Pseudovibrio sp. Tun.PSC04-5.I4: one gene and its partner. The protein of the gene in region 1 interacts with the protein of each later gene in a pairwise test. Links are inferred from orthologs where the notes say so. Each region holds a gene or a part of one and is shown in the gene's direction. Other genes may lie near its edges.

The links.
Region 2: the proteins of cysK (region 1) and cysE interact in binary tests that used the Escherichia coli proteins (3 or more experiments, as listed by UniProt). The link is inferred for Pseudovibrio sp. Tun.PSC04-5.I4 from one-to-one orthologs.

The regions. Positions count from the first base shown.
Region 1 is NZ_FNLB01000006.1:2,995,126-2,999,188, reverse strand. The notes cover bases 1,107-4,063. They hold cysK (cysteine synthase A), read left to right. Parts: upstream 1,107-2,080; coding sequence 2,081-3,046; downstream 3,047-4,063. Other genes in these bases: BLS62_RS19165 (bifunctional folylpolyglutamate synthase/dihydrofolate synthase), read right to left, coding at 3,156-4,063; BLS62_RS19175 (HAD family hydrolase), read left to right, coding at 1,143-1,820; dut (dUTP diphosphatase), read left to right, coding at 1,107-1,124. In the rest of the region: BLS62_RS19185 (DODA-type extradiol aromatic ring-opening family dioxygenase), read right to left, coding at 1-465; more of dut, read left to right, coding at 678-1,106.
Region 2 is NZ_FNLB01000006.1:4,324,311-4,340,364, forward strand. The notes cover bases 7,264-10,233. They hold cysE (serine O-acetyltransferase), read left to right. Parts: upstream 7,264-8,309; coding sequence 8,310-9,158; downstream 9,159-10,233. Other genes in these bases: BLS62_RS25285 (alpha/beta fold hydrolase), read left to right, coding at 7,264-8,104; BLS62_RS25295 (DUF3126 family protein), read left to right, coding at 9,242-9,457; BLS62_RS25300 (DUF6949 family protein), read left to right, coding at 9,723-10,034; BLS62_RS25305 (gamma carbonic anhydrase family protein), read left to right, coding at 10,090-10,233. In the rest of the region: BLS62_RS25240 (TrkH family potassium uptake protein), read left to right, coding at 1-1,228; DNA/RNA nuclease SfsA, read left to right, coding at 1,253-1,957; BLS62_RS25250 (tetratricopeptide repeat protein), read right to left, coding at 1,962-2,612; BLS62_RS25255 (hypothetical protein), read right to left, coding at 2,617-3,144; gpt (xanthine phosphoribosyltransferase), read right to left, coding at 3,348-3,851; BLS62_RS25265 (competence/damage-inducible protein A), read right to left, coding at 3,862-4,602; BLS62_RS25270 (FAD-dependent oxidoreductase), read right to left, coding at 4,631-5,839; BLS62_RS25275 (zinc-finger domain-containing protein), read right to left, coding at 5,937-6,182; BLS62_RS25280 (alpha/beta fold hydrolase), read left to right, coding at 6,483-7,235; more of BLS62_RS25285, read left to right, coding at 7,232-7,263; more of BLS62_RS25305, read left to right, coding at 10,234-10,623; BLS62_RS25310 (transglutaminase-like cysteine peptidase), read right to left, coding at 10,699-11,319; BLS62_RS25315 (PilZ domain-containing protein), read right to left, coding at 11,693-12,328; BLS62_RS25320 (PAS domain-containing protein), read right to left, coding at 12,433-13,122; BLS62_RS25325 (rhomboid family intramembrane serine protease), read left to right, coding at 13,589-14,371; BLS62_RS25330 (CBS domain-containing protein), read left to right, coding at 14,526-14,957; BLS62_RS25335 (patatin-like phospholipase family protein), read right to left, coding at 15,000-16,010.

The DNA.
Region 1 (4,063 bases):
CTCGTTACTCAGCGACGATAACGCTCTGCCCAGGTGATAACTGTCTTCCCGGCCATAAGAATGCGGCAATGAGACCTGAACAATCGGGATTCCGCCCTCGGGATAGACAAGGCTGAGCGGTACCCATGCCCCGTGGTCCAGTCCCCATGTGTCATCCTCAATAATTGCCAGTCCGTAGCGTGTAACGGCATCCTGAACTTTATGGACCAACCAAGCTGGTGCTTCGGCGGGGTATTCAATTTCATGAAGTTCACGCGTAAAACCGCGAAAATCATGAATTGTCTTCAGGGGACCGGCGGCGTTGAGCGCTAATCGCTCAGTTTGCCAATGGGGTGAGACCACCACAATCGCTTGCGGGGAAGTCTCTGAACCGGGGAGGTTTTGTAAAAATTGGTAGGATGCCAGATGTTCGCTCACTGCGAGGTCCGGCGCGCCATGGGGTAGAAATAAAGGGGATTGTTTCATGTGAAACGCTTTTCGTTTCGTTATGTTGATGAAATTTTCGTCCAAGTGAACATAATCCATTCAGTAATGCTCGCCAATGGCATTAAAATTGATAGGACTGTTCACTAATAGTGCACCAATCAGTTCGTCAGTGCGTGTCTTCTTGAAATCCAGCACTGGAAGGAACGGAATTCTCCTGCTAGATAGGTGGTCGCATATCAATAGGCATTCAGATGACGAAAACGCTTAAAATTACGCGCCTTCCCCACGGCGAAGGTCTAGAGCTTCCAGCCTATCAATCCATTCAAGCAGCTGGTTTGGATTTAAGAGCTGCAAATACTGAGAGTATTGAATTGCAACCGGGAAAGCGCGCAATGGTGCCAACGGGCCTTTCCATCGCTCTTCCAGACGGGCACGAGGGGCAAGTTCGCCCCCGGTCAGGTTTGGCGGCCAAGCATGGTGTTACGGTACTCAATACGCCGGGTACTATTGATGCTGACTATCGCGGTGAAGTGAAAGTCATTCTCATCAACCTTGGCGAGGAAGCGTTCATAATTGAACGTGGTATGCGGATCGCTCAGATGGTAGTTGCTCCTGTTACACAGGTTCTCATCGAAGAAGTGCAGCAGTTAGAAACCACAGAGCGCGGATCTGGCGGGTTTGGCTCCTCAGGACTCTAAGAAATACAAGGAATTAGCATGAAGCCGGAACTGGTGATTTTTGATTGCGATGGGGTGCTTGTTGACACCGAAACAATTGCGAATGAAGTCTTGTCAGGCTTCATGAAAGAGATCGGCTTGGATTTCTCTCCTTTGGAATGCCATCACCGTTTTACCGGAACGGCGATGGATACCATTAAAGAAGAAGCAGAGCGCTTAAGCGGTACTAAACTGCCAGAGGACTGGGCCGCTCAAGTGCGTTTGGCGGATCTCAAAGCGTTTGAAACTGGTATCGAACCAATTCCGGGTATTTTGGATATGGTTGCGCATCTCAAAACGGCAGGCATACCATTCTGCGTCGGCTCCTCTGGTCGTTACGAGAAGATGCAGATGACACTCGGCTCATCTGGGCTCTGGGATACCTTTAAAGATGTGCTCTATTCCGCTCAGGATTGCAAAATGGGCAAACCCGCACCGGATATCTTCCTTTATGCAGCAAAAGGTATGGGCTTTAAGCCCGAGCAGTGCGTTGTCATCGAAGACAGTATTGCTGGCATCAAAGCGGCAAAAGCGGCGGGTATGCGCGTATTCAATTACACTGGCGATGCAAATGCCGATATTGCGCAGGCCAAATCGCTTGGCGCTGTCACGTTCGGTGATATGTCGGAGTTACCAACACTGCTTGGCCTAAATGAAATCGCAAAAATGTCAGTATAAAAAATCCCTTCTGCAAAGCTAAACCGGAGATGATGTGAAAGTCAGTCCTAATCTCAACTTGTGATAGAACGTATTTCTATTTTATGGCCTAATTTAGCAACTCAATTCTACCAGTTACGGTTTTTGGGGTTTTTGAAACCTCGAAAACACCCTTAGCACTACCTACATTTCAATCAGAGTTTCATGAGCCTAGGCCTTTAGATTCTTGAGGTAGAAACGGGCTCAAATTGATTTAGTTAGATTGCGCAAAGGGGATTTCGATGAGCACTTCCAAACCCGGTCGTGGAAAAATTTACTCTTCAATCACAGAGACAATCGGCAATACGCCAATCGTGCGTTTGGATCGCTTGGCGAAAGCTCATGGTGTCAAAGCAAACTTGCTTGCCAAACTTGAGTTCTTCAACCCGATCTCAAGCGTGAAAGATCGTATCGGTGTTGCTATGATTGAAGCGATGGAAGCCTCCGGTAAAATCGTGGCCGGCAAAACCACGCTGATTGAACCAACCTCTGGTAATACGGGTATCGCACTTGCATTTGTTGCGGCAGCGAAAGGATATAGGCTCATCCTTGTGATGCCTGAGACCATGTCCATTGAACGCCGAAAAATGCTAAAGCTTCTGGGTGCTGAGATCGACCTGACAGAAGGACCAAAGGGCATGAAGGGCGCTATTGCCCGCGCTGAAGAACTTCAGCAAGAACTGCCTGATGCCATCATTCCTCAGCAGTTCGAAAATCCGGCAAACCCAGAAATTCACCGCAAAACCACAGCGGAAGAAATCTGGAACGATACAGACGGCCACGTAGACGTATTCGTTTCTGGCATTGGAACGGGTGGAACCATCACAGGCACGTCTCAGGTGCTCAAGGAACGCAATCCAAACTTGCACGTTGTTGCTGTAGAGCCTGCGGATAGCCCTCTGCTTTCCGGCGGCCAGCCTGGTCCCCATAAAATTCAAGGTATTGGCGCTGGTTTTGTGCCAGGTGTTCTGGATACCGGAATTTACGATGAAGTCGTGACTGTCTCTAACGAAGATTCATTCGCACTGTCTCGGGAAGTCGCGAAAACGGAAGGCGTCCCTGTCGGTATCTCCTCAGGCGCTGCTTTAAAAGCCGCAATTGAAGTTGGAAAGCGAGATGAAATGGCAGGCAAAAACATCGTCATCATCATCCCAAGCTTCGCAGAACGTTACCTTTCAACCGCACTTTTTGAAGGTTTGGAAGGTTAAACGGAATTGATTTTCTGGGAATTTTAGGGAGGCGGGAGCCTCCCTTTTTGCTGATTTGGTTATTTCGAGTCCGAATTCATAAATGTTTCGCATCTGAATCGATGCCTACTTACTCTGGTAGCGTGCCGTTTCGAGCCAGTATTTCGCCAGCAAGATAGAGAGAACCACCAAACAAAATACGAGGTGCTTCATTATCCAGTTTAGATCGCCGAGAAATTTCCGCTATAGCGCGGTCCAGATTGCCGTGAGCTGACGCAGAAAGACCAGAGGCCTTTGCAATTTCGGCCAGTTCAATGGGAGAGCGCCCTGCCTGTGTGGTTGTTAGTGGCACACATAGGACATGTTTCGCCAAGCCCTCGAACTGCTCGAAGAAACCTTCCGGGTCCTTTGTGTTCATCATACCCATCACGAGATAGGTTGGCCGGGATGCTTTATCGGTGAGGTCCGCTAGAAATGAGGCAATGACTTCAGCCGCTCCGGGGTTATGGCCACCATCCACCCAGATTTCACAGTTTTTCGGAAGCTCATCAAACAACGCGCCTTCATAAAGCGGCTGCATCCGCGCTGGCCAATTGATGGAGCGGAGTGCCTTGTCGCAAACGTTTTGCGCATCATCTCCCTCAAGCAAGCCTGCTGCGCGGATCGCTGCAAGTGCCAGGCCGGAGTTTGAGATTTGATGGAAGCCGGCAAGCTTTGGTGGAGACAAATCTAACAGGCCCAACTCATCTTGATAAACGAGCCGTCCCCCCTCGTCCCAGGCGGAAAACTCCTGACCCTGAAACCAAACTGGAGCACGAAGACGTCCAGCCGTGTTTTCAATTAAATCGCGAATAGCATCGGTCTGTGGTCCAACCACCACAGGGCATCCGGGTTTGATAATTCCCGCTTTTTCCAGCGCGATCCCTTCAAGGCTGTTACCCAAAAAGTTTTCGTGATCCTTGGAGATTGGCGTAATCACACTCACCAGTGGTTTTTCAATGACATTGGTTGCATCCAAAACACCACCCAAACCAACTT
Region 2 (16,054 bases), 1.3 Mb from region 1 along the record:
GACGACATTGTGCTGGGTGAGTTTGCCCGCGTTTGGAGCGCTCCCTTTTCTCTGGCTTGGTGTCGCTTATGTAGACGCTGCGTTTGAAGCTGTTTCGGGGTTTACAACGACGGGATCGACGGTCTTATCCGGCCTCGATTCTCTTCCGCCGGGCTTGTTGGTCTGGCGTTCGCTGATGCAGTGGATGGGCGGTGTTGGGATTGTCGTTATGGCGATTGTTCTTTTGCCGTTTTTGCGCATCGGTGGAATGCAACTTTTCCAAACTGAGAGCTCTGATCAGAGTGAAAAGATCGTAGGCCGTTCCATTGAGCTTATCCGTCTGATTGGTTTGACATATTTGTTTCTGACCAGCCTATGCATTATGTTCTTCTGGTTTTCTGGAATGACCATGTTTGATGCGTTTAATCATGGTCTCACAACAATTGCGACCGGCGGGTATTCCACCCATGATGACTCGTTTGGTTATTTCACCAATCCGGTGACCGGTTGGATTGCCATTGTCTTTATGGTCATTGGGTCTTTGCCGTTTGTTTTGATCATTCAAGCATTGCGCGGTCAGCCTTTGTTGTTGTGGCGAGATCCGCAAGTGCGGTCTTTCCTGTGGTTGATTGGTGTTATTTCCATTGCTCTGACGATCTACCTCGGGGCGTCTGGCAATGCAGATAGCTTTGGCAGTGCTGTTTTACAGTCTACGTTCAATGTGATTTCGGTTGTAACCGGCACGGGCTATGCCATGGGGGATTACACTTCGTGGGGTGCTCCAGTTATTGGCCTCGCGTTCCTGCTTAAGTTCGTTGGTGGGTGTACTGGGTCGACAACGGGCGGCATTAAAATCTTCCGCTTCCTCGTCTTCTTTGGAACCGTCATTGCGCATATGCGCCGGATGGTGCGTCCTAACCGCGTTATCTCTGTGACCTACGGAAACACGCACCTGACGCCTGAGCTGACCTTCTCGGTTTTGGCGTTTTTGGTGGTTTACATTGGCACCGTTGGTATTCTGACGTTGATCTTGTCCCTGTTCCATCTGGATCTTGTGACGGCAGTATCTGCTGCTGCGACATCCGTTGGTAATGTTGGCCCGGGTCTTGGAACGATGATCGGTCCTGCTGGCAACTTTGCTCCGCTTCCTGATCCGGTTAAGTGGATCCTATGTGTTGCTATGCTGATGGGCCGGTTGGAGTTGTTTACCGTTCTTATTCTTCTGGATCCGGATTTCTGGTCCAAATAATCAAACTAGAGTGGAGTGATCGCCATGCGATTTGAAAGTCAGTTGCTTACTGGCCGTCTGGTGAAGCGCTATAAGCGGTTTCTGTCCGATATTATTCTGGATGGGAGTGGTGAAGAGGTGATCGCTCATGTGGCCAACTCTGGTTCTATGATGGGGTTGAAGGATGAGGGGCTCAAAGTGTGGGTTTCTCCCTCCAACAATCCTAAACGTAAGCTGAAGTACTCTTGGGAAATGCTGGAAGTGGGTGGTGCTATGGTTGGCATCAACACCAGTAGACCTAACAAGTTAGTTGAAGAAGCAATTGAGGCTGGTCGCATTCCTGAGTTGACTGGCTATGAGACACTGCGGCGTGAAGTGAAGTATGGCCAGAATTCCCGCATTGATATTTTGCTGGAAGGGCCGAATGATCAGCTCACTTACGTTGAAGTGAAGAATGTAACACTTGCGCGGCAGCAGGGTATTGCTGAGTTCCCTGATGCAGTGACAGCGCGCGGGGCAAAGCATTTGGTTGAGCTTGGGGATATGGTCAAGGAAGGGCATCGTTCTGCAATGGTGTTTCTAATCCAGCGTGATGATTGTGATGCACTCACCTTGGCACGGGATATTGACCCCAAGTATGGCAAGATTTTTGATGAAGCCATTGCGGCTGGTGTTGAGGTTTATGCCATCGGCTGCCGCCTGACTGCAGAAGAGATTATTGCAGACAGGCCAATTGCAGTGAAATGCTAGGTTGCTATTGCAGAGCCTCTGGTGTTGCAGCTGGGATATCTCCGGCGATGTTTTTCTCTAGCTTCTGTGTTGCGGCTATTACATCCAGATAATACTGCGCGGCTTCATTGCCGTAATCTTGCAAGGATCGGGTGAGGTAGCGCTCTGCTTCCTCAAAACGTTGGGTGAGGAAGTACAGTTCCCCAAGGTTGCTGATTGTTGCGCGTTTGGTGAAGCTTTCCTCATTTATTGTGAGTGCCTCGGCCTGTTTGAGGAGACCTTCTGCATGGCTGAAATCGCCATGTTTCATCGCAACCCAGCCAGCTGTGTTGACGACAGACGTGTCCTCAATGTTCAGCTCGTGCCGAATAATGATGGCTTTGTTGAAGGCTGCTTTGGCGTTGGGATAGTCATCCAGCTCATGATAAGCGAGGCCGAGGTTGAAATACGCTCGGAAATAATCGGCTTTGCTTTCAACAACTTCCAACAGCTGCTCAACTGACTTTTTCGGATCATAAGTGTCAGGCCTAAAAGGTTGGCGCAGCATTCTTGCAAGTAGCGTTTTTGCCTCAAGTTCCGGGGATACGTCCTGTCCGAATTTATCCATGGCCCACGACGAGGAGAGGAATAAAAGGAGTGCAGTCATGCTAATCAATATCAGTTTGAGCAGTTTCATAGCTTCAGCCTCCCTGTAGCATTTCGAGTGTTTGCGAAGAGACTGGAGCCTCTGGTGGGCCAATTGCAGGTTGAACCGGCATGTTTCGTGCTGCATTGAGAGCTGCAAGCTGTGCTCTTATGGTGCGAATGATGTTGTGAACCTTGGCAGCATTGAGAACGACGGTGTCGTCCTCCCGGTATTCTCCTGTGTGCTGCCTATTGATTATTGGAACTTGTTGACCTTTGTGAAGCAGAACGACCTGACCTAGAGTGTCATCCCAAGCTGGTTGAGGCATGGTGATTGTTAGTTTGATTTTTTTCTCTGTCACCTGCGAGTTCACGTAGATCATGGCGATCTGAAGCGGAGCGGCGATGATCATGAACAGCATGGCCCCAATCATGAAAAATTTTGAAAGATTGACAGCAGCCTCTGTCGGCTTGTCATCTTTGATGACTTCGCGGATGTTTGTGTAAGCCAGATAGACGAAGAGGAAGGATAGGCCGAGGAAGCCGTAACCCAATATGGTGTCTATGTTATCGAACGGGTTCATCGAGCAGTTCCAGCACAGAGGGAGGATTTATTCCGTTCTCATTATAAGGGATGCCGAAGCGAACGTATGCTGAGTGTTATTTAGGGGTAGGCACAAATAAAAAGCCCCAGCTGATGCCGGGGCTTGAAAACAATTTGGAACTTCTAAGTCTCAAAGCGCGTATTCCTGTTTGGAAACCGGAACCCGCTTTGGGGGAATAGACTTTAGCCTGCAGTGTCTTTTGAGATTGGTGGCTGGAACTGCCAACCCATGTCCCAAGGGAAGTACACCCAGGTGTCCTGAGAAAGTTCGGTTACGATGGTGTCGGCAAGTTCTGCGCCCATTGGTTTTGCGTAGACAGCTGCGAAATGTGCTTTTGGAAGCATTTCGCGAACCACTCTTGCCGTTTTACCTGTGTCGACGAGATCGTCGATGACAAGGACGCCTTCTCCGCCGTCACTTCCAACGACTTTAGGGTCGATTGGCTTGATGACTCTCAGTTCGCCCTGATCATCGTAGTCGTGATAGGACGCAATACATACTGTTTCGATCATGCGAACGCCGAGTTCACGCGCAATAATGCCGGCTGGAACCAGACCACCGCGGGTGATGCAAACGATCGCTTTAAATTCGCCTTTGTCAGCAAGGCGCCAGGAGAGGGCCCGACAATCACGGTGGAACTGATCCCAGGAAACCGGGAAGGCTTTGGACTGCTGCTGATTTTCCATGTGTCTTCTTTCAAAGATATTTCGTCTTTGCGGTCTCTACGGCCGCTTGGACTGCTGCACTGGTCTGTTCCAGTACAACATTTGACCGGCATCGCACAACAATCTGTGTGGAAAATACGCCATCTTTTGATTGCGGGTATGATCCAATTGATGTTTCCGGGAATTTTTTCTGAATTTCCCCTAGGTCAGTTGCAATGCGACTCTCCGGCAGGGGGGCGTCAATAGCCTTGGAAAGCATCTTTAACCCAGTGTCCAGCGTTGGTGCTACTGCATCTACCATGGCCTGCATGATGGCTGGCACGCCTGCCATGACATGGACGTTTTCAATTTTGAAGCCCGGAGCGATTGATACTTTATTTTCGATGAGATCGGAGCCTTCCGGCAAACGTGCCATCCGTTGACGAGCTTGCGTGAAGTTTTCTGCGCCGTAGTGATCTTCCAACAGTTTGAATGCGCGTGGATCAAGGCCGATCGGAACGTTGAATGCTTTTGCAATTGCATCTGCTGTAATATCGTCGTGGGTCGGGCCGATGCCACCAGAGGTGAAAACATAGGTGTACTCGGCGCGTAATGCGTTGACGGCTTCCACAATCTTATCTTGCACATCCGGCACAATTCGAACTTCGTTCAGGTCAATGCCAATTTCAGTCAAATAAGATGCGAGGAACCTGATGTTTTTGTCTTTGGTTCGGCCTGACAGAATCTCGTCGCCGATTACAAGAAATGCTGCGGTGATTACCTTTTCAGTCATAAACTCGGTATTCCTCAAATAACTTGAACTATTTTTTTGGGTTGATGCAGTCGTCGGGTGTCCACTCGTAGACCCAGTCCAAACGATCCAGCAGTTGCTCTGGTGAGTTGGAGCGCATGACTAAATCCCGTGCGAGGCGCATAGGGAAGCCCATGTGGTAGATCCGTTGATTTCGCTTCACGAGTTTGCTCATCTTCTCAATACGAGGACGACGGGCATCTTCGTATGACTGAAGCGCATGCGGGGTCGCACCGTGAATATCTACCATTTTGGAAAGGACTGCCGCATCTTCAATGGCCATTGCTGCGCCTTGCGCGGCAAAAGGGAGCATTGCGTGGGCAGCATCCCCAATCAAGGTGATCGGACCTTTTGTCCATGCAGGCTTTATGTCGTTTTCACACAACGCCCAACGGGTCCAGGTTTCCGGAAGAAAAACAAGCCGCAATGCTTCCGGCGTCCATTTTCTGAAGTGTTTTCTTACTTCTTCTGAACCAACTTGATGTGACCAGCTGTCGTGGTCCCAGTTTTCTTTGGTGACGGCGACAACGTTAAGAAGTCTGCCGTTCTTTACCGGATACTGGACTAGATGTGCGTTTGATGCCATCCAAAGGCCTGAGGTGCTGAGTAAGTGTTCCAGATTGAACGGGGGTTCAGCAGTCGCCCTATAAGCGACAAACCCAGAATGTTTCGGGCCAGGATTGCCAAGCGTGTTCTGCCTAATCTGGGAACGTACCCCATCGGCGCCAATCAGTAGGTCAAACTGGCTTGGTATCTTGCTGTTTTCCTGCGCAAAAGCAAGACCTTGCAGAGTAACAGTCTCACCAGTGATGCTGGCATCTTCAACGGCGGTTTGCAGGTGGAGTGAGATTTCCGGGGTCTGGTTCACAGCTTCAACCAGAAGCGCCTGCAAATCAGCTCTATGGATGACGTAATAGGGCGCGCCGTAACGGTCCTCAGCAATGCGGCCGAGGGGAACAGTCGCCAGATGCGCACCATCATGTCCAGAGCGAACGTTTACGCTTGCAGGAGATACTGCGCGGGACATTAAGGCCGGTCCGAGACCAAGTGCCTGCAGGCAACGCATAGCATTTGCTGAAAGTTGAATGCCTGCGCCTGCTTCTGAGAGTTCAGTCGCCGCATCAAACAGGTGAACACTATGCCCTTTGCGGGATAGATAAAGTGCAGCCGTTAAGCCAGCAATGCCGGCGCCTGCAATGGCTATTTTTTTTGGTATCATTACGCAGTTTACCTGCCGCGCTTTGCCGGGAGGAAAAGCCTTTGGGCATCGCAGCGGTATGTCTGGTTATTCGTCTATCATTTGAATAATGAGGCACTTAAGCCGCATCAGGCGTCCAAACACAATCTTCAGGCTGAGACTGATTAGATTTGAGCTTAGGATCGTGATTGTAAAGTGTAGAGCAATAAGGGCACACAACGCTGCCTTCTGAACCCATATCCAAGAAAATATGTGGGTGGTCCATAGGTGGGTTAGCACCGATGCACATGAATTCCTTAGCACCAATATGGATTGCGTCTACTCCATGGCTATTATGGAAGTGCGGTACGACTTTATCGGCCATTTGTTTTGCTCTGCTCCAAAGAACCAAATTTTATGAGACAATAGATTGGTTCATTCAAAAAGAACAGGTTCATTGCGCCTATGATTTATCACTAACGTATGCGGTCCACAGTTGTACTGTGAATTTTCACGTAGCTTTGAACTGTTCTACTCGCTTTATGGTTGTTGATTTGGTGCTTGGTTAGGTTGTGAATTGATGAAGGATTAATCCAAAGTGATAGATCTTCAGCCTTTCCTTTCCTCTAGGCAGGCTTTAACTTCGCATGTTCATAGAGTTTCCTTTACGTATGCGTCAGGTTCAATGCCTATATTTTCTAATAATGATCACCCTATTGCCTATCTCGATGAAGGAGAGGGCGATCCGATTCTTCTGATCCACGGATTTGCGTCCAACAAACATGTGAACTGGGTGTATCCTGGTTGGGTCGATCTTTTGGTGAAAGATGGTCGCCGGGTCATTGCAATCGATAACCGTGGTCACGGCGAGAGCTACAAATACTATGAGGCTGAGGACTACGGTGCGCCGGTGATGGCGAAAGACGCCCTCAAGCTGTTGGATCACCTTTATATCGATCAAGCTGATTTGCTTGGTTACTCCATGGGTACGCGCATTTCTGCCTTTTGTGCGCTGCAGGCCCCTGATCGGGTTCGTTCACTCACCCTTGGTGGAATGGGTTATGGTTTGATTTCCGGTGTTGGTAATCCAGAGCCTATTATTGAAGGTTTGCTTGCCGAACGGATTTCTGATGTGAAAGACCGGACTGGCCGTGCCTTCCGTGCGTTTGCAGAGCAGACTAAATCTGATCGTCGCGCTCTGGCTGCCTGTATGCAATCAGCTCGCAAGCCCATCTCTGAGGAAATGATCTCCACCATCACGGCTCCGACGCTTATTGCCGTGGGGACAAACGACGATATTGCCGGTGACCCGCAAGCCTTGGCCGATTTGATGCCAAATGCCGAGTTTCTGGAAATTGCCAACCGGGATCATATGACAGCGGTTGGCGATAAGATTTTCAAAAAAGGCACATTAGAATTTTTGGAGCAATTTTCATGAGTAAACTGACTTGCGAATTTATTGGCGCTGACGGTAATCGGATTGTTGCGGACAGATTTGGTCATGAAGGTCAGTCTGTCATGTTGATGCACGGTGGCGGGCAGACAAGACATTCGTGGGGTAAAACTGCCGAGGGAATTGCTGATGCCGGTATGCAGGCTTTCTGTCTTGATATGCGCGGGCATGGGGATAGTGCTTGGGTAGATGGAGAGAAATACTTCTTCTCTGATTTTGGTGCGGATGTCGCCGCGGTTGCCGCTCAGGTTTTTGAGCAAACGGGTAGCAAACCAATTGCTATCGGCGCTTCTTTAGGCGGGTTGGCCTCTATTATGGCGGAGGGGGCTTTACGCCCGGGAGCACTGGCGGGTGTTATTCTTGTTGATGTGACGCCTCGGCTTGACGAAGGCGGCGTAAACAAAGTTCTTTCGTTCATGGCAGAAAAAGTAAATGACGGCTTTGGTAGCGTTGAAGAAGCTGCTGATATGATCGCCTCCTACTTGCCTCACCGGAAACGCCCGAAATCACTGGATGGCCTCTCTAAGAACCTTCGTTTGAGGGAAGATGGCCGTTATCGCTGGCATTGGGATCCGCGCTTTATTACTCATCATGCCAATCGTGTGGATGTGAAAGAGCGAGTGCAGTCTGAGCTTTTGGAAGCGGCGGCTAACCTTAAAGTGCCAAGTTTGTTGGTGAGAGGGGCGGCCTCTGAGCTTGTCAAACAAAGCCATGTAGATGAATTTCTTGAACTGGTTCCGCATGCTCAATTCACAGATGTGAAAGACGCCGGTCATATGGTGGCAGGAGATGTGAATGATGCTTTTACCGCAGCCATCATGCCGTTTTTGAGAGAGTACCAAGCTGCTGCCTAAAAATAGAATGGATTTCTGTATTTTGTTTGAAATGTAGTTCTCCTTTCTCTTTAGTCCTTTGGCTTTGGTACGGATTTTCTCTAATGGCGATAATGCGTGATGTACTATAGGCGGATAATTCAAATCGGGTAGGTGGGGCTTGGAATGATTTGGTCCGCACCTATGTAAGATTGAACAGGTCCTACATATAAAGGAACGCTCTTTCATGGTGCAATTATCTTCAAGTAGCCCCAAGGAGGTTGCCTCCCATGATCCAGTTTGGGATCGTGTGAAAGCAGAAGCGCAAGCCATGGCTAGTTCTGAGCCAGCGCTTGCCTCATTCGTTTACGAAACCGTCCTGAACCATGCCTCCTTAGAAGAAGCAATCGTTCACCGTGTAGCTGATCGATTGGGACACGTTGTTGTGTCTTCTTCTCTTATTCGCCAGACTTATCTGGATGTGCTGGAACAAGCCCCCGAGATTTCTCAAGCCTTCCGTGTTGATTTGTCTGCAGTCTTTGACCGTGATCCTATTTGCGACCGGTTTTTGGAGCCGCTTCTCTATTTTAAGGGATTCCACGCTCTTCAGACACACCGATTAGCCAACTGGTTGTGGTTTAAAGGCCGAGAAGATTTTGCGCTTTATCTGCAAAGCCGCAGTTCCGAAGTGTTCCAGATGGATATTCATCCTCAAGTTCCGATGGGGCGAGGGGTCTTTTTCGATCATGGAACCGGTATTGTGATTGGTGGTACTGCCATTATTGAGGACGATGTCTCTATTCTGCAGGGAGTTACTCTTGGTGGAACCGGTAAGGTTTCCGGTGATCGGCATCCAAAAATTCGCCACGGTGTCTTGATCGGTGCTGGTGCTAAGATTTTAGGTAACTTGGAAATTGGCCATTGCTCTCGAATAGCTGCCGGGTCCGTTGTGTTAAAAGATGTGGATCCATGCACAACAGTGGCTGGTGTTCCTGCTAAGGTTGTGGGTGAAGCAGGATGCGATCAACCTGCCCGGGCCATGGATCAAATGATAGGTCAAGGTCAAGAACTTTCCTCGCAAAACAAACAAGGATAAGCTGGTTTCATAGGGTTGGCACGGCGGCAAACTTGTATATTTTGTGCTCAAAGTTTGATGTTGAAATTGGTAAGGAGACGGCTGTGAAGCCTGATGAAATTCGTAAGGTGCAAGCCTTCATGCGTAACGCTTTCAAATCACCAGATCTGGAAGTTCGTGCACGTTCGAACAAAGATGACTCTGCTGAAGTTTTCATTAACAACGAGTTTCTCGGCATTGTTTTCCGTGATGAGGAAGATGGTGAGCTGAGCTGGGGCTTCCAGATGGCTATTCTTGAAATCGACGTTGAAGGCCTCTAAGGCTTTTATCTGATTGCAAGCGCAAATATTAGGGCTCCTTCGGGAGCCCTTTTTTGTGTCAGAAGATGGCACAAGCGCTGTCTTAGTTGTTTTGTTTCGAGACACTGTTTGATCTGCATATTACCTCTGAAGATTGCCAATACCCCTTAGTTAAATATTACCAAGAAGTTAACGCGATTAGCCAAGGCGGCATGCCTTTTGCTTCTATCAAAGCTGTATTGCGTTTGGGCTTGTGAAAGCTCGCAGGTATTTGGGGGAGCACATAGTGGGTGAGTTGTTCATTGCAGTGTTTATTGCTGCATCCGGCTTTATCGTTGCAGGAATATGCGGAAGTTTCTATCAACTGGTGACAGGAGAACCGCCGCGGTTCTTTGGTGAAGCGAAGGGCCCGATCTCCAGCCTTATTGCGATTGCGCTGTGGATCTTTGCCGGCCCGTTTATGTTTATGCGCTACGCGATCGAAGGATATTTCAGGGAGAGTTTTCGGCCAAGTATGTTAGCGGCGGCAGGTGGATTGGCCGCTATGTGGAGCATCTGCTCGGGAACATTCATCCTGAGTTTTCTCTTGGCACTTTGATAGGGCTCTATGGTAGATTGCACGAGATTTGAATTGTACAATCTAGGAGAAGTGTGTGCCTTTTTACAAACTCGGAGATCGTAGTCCTAAGGTTCCTGAGAACGGCAATTATTGGGTCGCTCCGTGTGCGAGCTTGATTGGTCATATCCAGCTTGACGAAGAATCAAATGTTTGGTTTGGAGCGGTGCTGCGCGGTGATAATGAACTCATTCACATTGGTGCACGTTCCAACGTTCAAGATGGATCTGTTTTACATACAGATTTGGGATACCCGCTCGTAATTGGACCTAATTGCACCATTGGTCACAAAGCAATTTTGCATGGATGTACCGTTGGAGAAGGCTCTCTTATCGGCATGGGGGCAACTATTCTGAATGGGGCGAAGATTGGTAAGGGCTGCATCATTGGTGCCAATGCACTGATCCCAGAGGGTAAAGTTATTCCTGACGGCTCACTGGTGGTTGGTATGCCAGGTAAGGTTGTCCGTGATCTGGATGACGCAACCAAGGATATGCTTATCCGTTCTGCGGATGGCTATGTGCTCAATGCCAAGCGGTTTAAAGAGCAACTGGTTGAAGTTGAAATTTAAGAAGTGACTATAGCCGAGAAACACAAAAGCCGCGGACACCAGTCCAAGGCTTTTCTTGCCAAGATTGAAAAACTGTTATTCCGGGATACTTGCGACGGTGGTTACACGTTTATCGGAAATTGAGGACCACGCTGCTGCGTGACGTGCGGATTGACGCTTTACATAGCGATAAGGCGTTGAGTACCAAGGCAGGATCGAAGAGACTTGGTTGTCTAAAATGAGGTCGCCCTGATCTGTTCTGACGCTAAGAACAGCGTGCCCGCCATTATTTAGATCTTTCACAACAGTAATAAGAAGAGCGCTTTTTGGCCAACCTAGTTTTGCCAGTTGCCGCTGCTTCTCCAATACGTACTCCTCACAGTCGCCAGCACCTTGCGGATAAGTCCAGTATTCCGCGACACCGAAAAGTTGTTCGTCGGTGAACGGGCGAACCTCTTGGTTGATGGTGGCATTGATGTTGAGAAGTTCCTGCCAGCGCTCTTTTGTCAGGCGCACAACAAGTGGAGTTTTGGTGCCGTACTGGCACTGCTGGGGGTAGTTCTGACAAAACTCTACGTGTCCTATCGGTGCGCTTGCCCGACCGATCACTGGCATAAACCTACCAGGAATCTGCTCAGCATTTGCTTGCGTAGCGAATATTAGGCCACCTAACGCGATACCAAAAACACTTTTCGCGAATAGCTTAAATTCAAACACCAGTAGTGCCCTCCAATCTTGGCTGGCTCTACTTTCATTCGATCAGTTTTATTTGGTCCTAAACTTTAAAGTCAGTATTTAATAAAAATATTGTCAGTTTTTATTCAAATACAACTTGTAATCTAATTAAATAATAGGCAAATAAGACGCTAATTAAATTCAAATTTTATGTAATTTAGATTCCTGCAGAAAACAGTCATTTCATGAGCTTGGGGAAGGAGTATGTCGACCCATAACCCTGTTTGCGTTCACTCATAGAACAGCGAAGTATGCGCTTGGCATGGGATTACCACGTCGGATATTTTTTTGTAAATTTGTTATAAACCTGAGGAAAGTCCATCAGAATTAGAGAATCGCACTTTGTTTTGCTGCCTCAACGTTTTTCTGGATTTGAAATGTGGTGTTCCAGGAGTTCCTGGTTCTGAATTGCTGCGAATTCTACGGCGACCCCATCTTCGAAATGACGGATTACGCGAGCACGCATCTTGCCAAGGGTAATTGGTGTGCCGAGTGCTGGGCGAACGTCTGTTTTTAATGCGGCACCAGACAGAGAGACATCGACTATGCGACAATCATATTCTCGGTTATCCGGCATGATGATCTTTGTCATTGGCTTCTTTGGAATGAAACGGTCGAAGCGACGATCCTCAGACAGGTTCAACTCGTCTTTATTTGCCAGCCATGTGAGGACAGATGCCAGTTTGTCTCGTTTACGAGCGCTGGCATTTACCGTCATTGAAAATCCGCCGTCAATTTCTCGGACAATCTTACCTTCAACACGGCCAATATGGTCGAGGTAGGCAACTACGCGCTCGCCAATTGTTCCCATTACAGGAGAGATGAGAGCTGCACCGCCGGGTGACATGTTTACCACCTGACATGGGTACTCCCGTCTGTCTTCCAACATAAAGCGGCCTAAGACGTTGATTTCTACGCGAGAAAAACGACGTTTGTCAGGTTCTTTTGCTGCCAGAGCAGTAATTCGTTGGGTGGCTAAGCGCCCTGCCATTTTCTAAGAACCTCGAGCACGCAATTAATGATTAACTGGAAACACGGGTCATACCCTAAAAAAACAATGTTAACAGAATGGTAACTGCGTTCGTTAATTGCTACTTATATTTTCCCACCATCAACAACTCGCAGGTGTCCAACCTGTCGACTGCCCGGCAGCTGCATCAGTTTTGGTGCCGGATTTGCTGGAGTTTGGTGCGTTCTGCTGGTTCTTGGCTCCATAGGGCCGACTGAACGGTGAGCAGGTGTGCCAAAATGTGGGACATAATCGTTTTCATCAGTAAACAGGGGAGAATCTTCATCTGGCCAAATGAGACGCAGGCTATTGACGGATTGTTTGTTTATTGCTTGCACGCCGAGCCAGAATGGACGCTTAAGCGGGGCCATACATCCTAGGATACGTGTGCAGCCTTCACCTTGTACGCGAATCGGCAGCAACAACAACTCAAGATCTACGGACTGACCCATTTCTGTTGCGCCTGTAAAACTGATCACTGCCGCCGCGCCGTCTTGAGTGATGGCTGAAAGCATTGCTGAGACGGCCTGTTGGTCTTTTTTCTGCCATCCATCAAGGAAGTTGCGACCTTTTAATTCGCGGCAGAACAAAGAACACAGCCGCGTTCCAGCAAGGCGGAAACGGAAAGTATCTGTATTCGAAAGTTCCAAAATGAAGGTATCACCCAGCACGCTTTTGATTGCGGAAGGTTGGATATCCCCCCGTTCAGGGGCTGGGCGTTCGGCTCGTATTTCGTCCCAGTATTCAAAAAGTATACGTGATGCGCCGTGTTTCATTTTCCTACCATCCCCAGTCCCGTTTGTTGGGTCATCCCTTTGGACCAGTGTCCTTTTTATGGACAACTTTAACTATCCTCAGGTCTATGGTGGGGAATAAGCAGGGAGCATGCCAAGTCATTGAATAATTAAAATTTTAGTAAAAAATTAACGTTAACAAAAGGTTTAAGTTGTGCTTATGTTGAGCTGACTTCATTGTGGTTGTGTTGTCTCATTTGAACCCTGAGGCCTCACGAATTGAGCTAATTTTTGGCCGAACGCCTCGTGATTTTCGCTTGAACAAGTAGAGAATCTATAAGAAGCACGATGCCAGATAGGGAGCAGCTCCAATTAACCGTCGGCATCTTGGGGGAGAGCCGGCGGTTTTTTGTGTCTAATGGTTCTTCTTCAAATACTCAGAGTGCTTGCGAAGCATGCCAACATGTCCTAGTTCAAAATGGGACAGTTAATTTGGGTCTGTAGTGAAATGAACCAGCACCACGACGAACACATGAAAAATGGCCAGCCGGACTTTGAGCCGCTTCCACCCAAAAGGGAGCCAATGTTCAACCTACCGGGTGTGGTTGTAGGGCTCTCGCTAGTTTTCATTGGCATTCATTTAATAAGAACTTATGTCCTCAACTCAAATGCTGATGTTCAAACGCTTTTGTTGTTTGCCTTCTGGCCTGTGAGATATGTTGCTGGGTTTACTGCGGATTATTCATGGCCAGGTGGAACTGCGTCTTCAATCTGGAGTTTTCTGAGTTACGGATTTTTGCATGGCAGCGCCACACATCTAGGATTTAATGTGTTGTGGATGGCTGTGTTTGGCAGTGCGGTCGCTCGACGATTTGGAGCGGGGCGCTTTTTGCTTCTGTCTGCAATTTGTGCCGTTGCAGGTGCTGGGGCGCACTTAGCAACCAACTGGGGGCAAAGCATTCCTGTCATTGGTGCCTCTGCCGCAGTTTCTGGACAAATGGCAGCTTCTTTGCGGTTCATTTTTGAGATGGGTGGTCCGTTGGGTTCTTTTAGAGGGAAGGATGCGAGGGCTTACACTGTTCCTGCTCGGCCTTTGATGGCCGCTTTAGGTGACCGGCAAGTTCTGACATTTGTTTTAGTGTGGTTTGCACTTAACTTTGTCTTTGGCGTTTGGTCTGCGCCGATTGCTGGTGAAGGTTCCAGCATTGCGTGGCAAGCTCACGTAGGAGGCTTTATTGCGGGCCTCGTGTTATTCCCGCTTCTGGGCCCCGTTCGCCGATACCAAAAATGACAGTTTAAATGTTAGCTGACTACATATATTAACAGCACCGGAGATGTGGTCTAGGCAAGCTCAGTTTTATTTGTCATGATGCCGTAGGGTTAGGATGTTGTTTTTCCTTTTTTAACTTGAAAGAAGGATGACATAGACAAACGAGGAGGTCGCCATGACAGTTGCTGCCATTCTAAACGGTAAAGGGCGAGACGTTTATACGGAACCAAGCACCCGTAGCTTAAACGAAATTTGTTCGAGCTTAGGCGGGCGCCGCGTAGGCGCGATTATTCTATGTAATGAGCCGGGTATTATTGTCGGAGTCGTTTCAGAACGTGATGTCGTGAAAGCTATTTCGTTGGAAGGGCCGGATGTTCTGACCCAACCAGTAAGCGAATATATGACGAAAGAGGTTGCTGTTTGCGGAGAAGGTGATTCTGTGAACGGCGTTATGGCACGTATGACTGAAGGGCGCTTCCGTCACATGCCTGTTGTGGAAGATGGCAAGCTCATCGGGCTTGTTTCAATCGGTGATATTGTGAAGTACAGAATTGCACAGGTTGAACAGGAAGCGAAAGACATGCGCAACTACATTCAAGCTGTATAAGCGATCAAAATATTCTGCTGTGCTTACCCAAGCACAGCAGTTTCAGGGCTGCATTTCTGCTAGTTGATGAATTTCTGGCAGAGCTCGACACGTGGTTTCATAGCCCACCCGTATTGCCTCTTCTCCGCGATGAAAATCAAACAGCCCCAAATGCGACAAGCGCAGCGTGAGAATGGTGTCTGGCGGGTCCCCCGCAAGTCTGGAGCGGCCAATCCTATCCTGTATGATGTTGTAGCTGTCCATCATGACGCCAGAGATACCTGGCAATCCCTTTTGTTTGCCAAAAAGCTGGTGGCGTAGTGCGCGTTTGATTGTTCCACCAGGTCCTTTCTGGAGCTTATTATCAATCTCAGGAATCATATCTTTTGGGATTGGCGGCAACTCGTGCACGACGGTTGACCCACGGCCAAACGTGTCGGAGTTCAAGTTCACTGCAATGACGGCTCTTGCGCCTAATGCACGACATACCGACACAGGAATTGGATTTACGAGCGCGCCATCTACCAACCAGCGTCCACCGTAGGCGACGGGTTCAAATACACCGGGCAGGGAGGAGGAGCACCTCATAGCCTGCGCCAGTGAGCCGTTTCTGAGCCAAATTTCGTGGCCTGTTCCCAACTCTGTTGAAACAGCTGCAAAGGGGCGCTCAAGGTCTTCGATCATGATGTTGCCGAAGTGCTCTTCAAACAGTGACAGAAGTTTCTTGCCGGAAATTAGCCCTGACCCGCCGAAAGACAAGTCGACCAAGCTGAAGACACGGCGGCGTGAAAGGGAAAGTACATAGTCTTCCAGCTCGTTCAACTTACCGCATAAATAACAGCCACCAACCACAGCGCCTATGGAGGTTCCTGCGACAAAATCCAACTGAATCCCGGCTTCTGAGAGCGCTTTGAGTACACCAATGTGAGCCCAACCGCGAGCTGCACCCCCCCCTAAGGCCACTCCAATGCCGGGTGTTGGTTCCGGCGCAGGAGGTGTTGGTGGTTCCGCTGGAGTATCATCCAAAGACTGTCTGCTGTTAGGCCAAAGAGGTAGATTTTGCAGCACTGCCATCTCCCGGATTATGTCTTCCTCAGGTCAATTAAACGAAATTACCC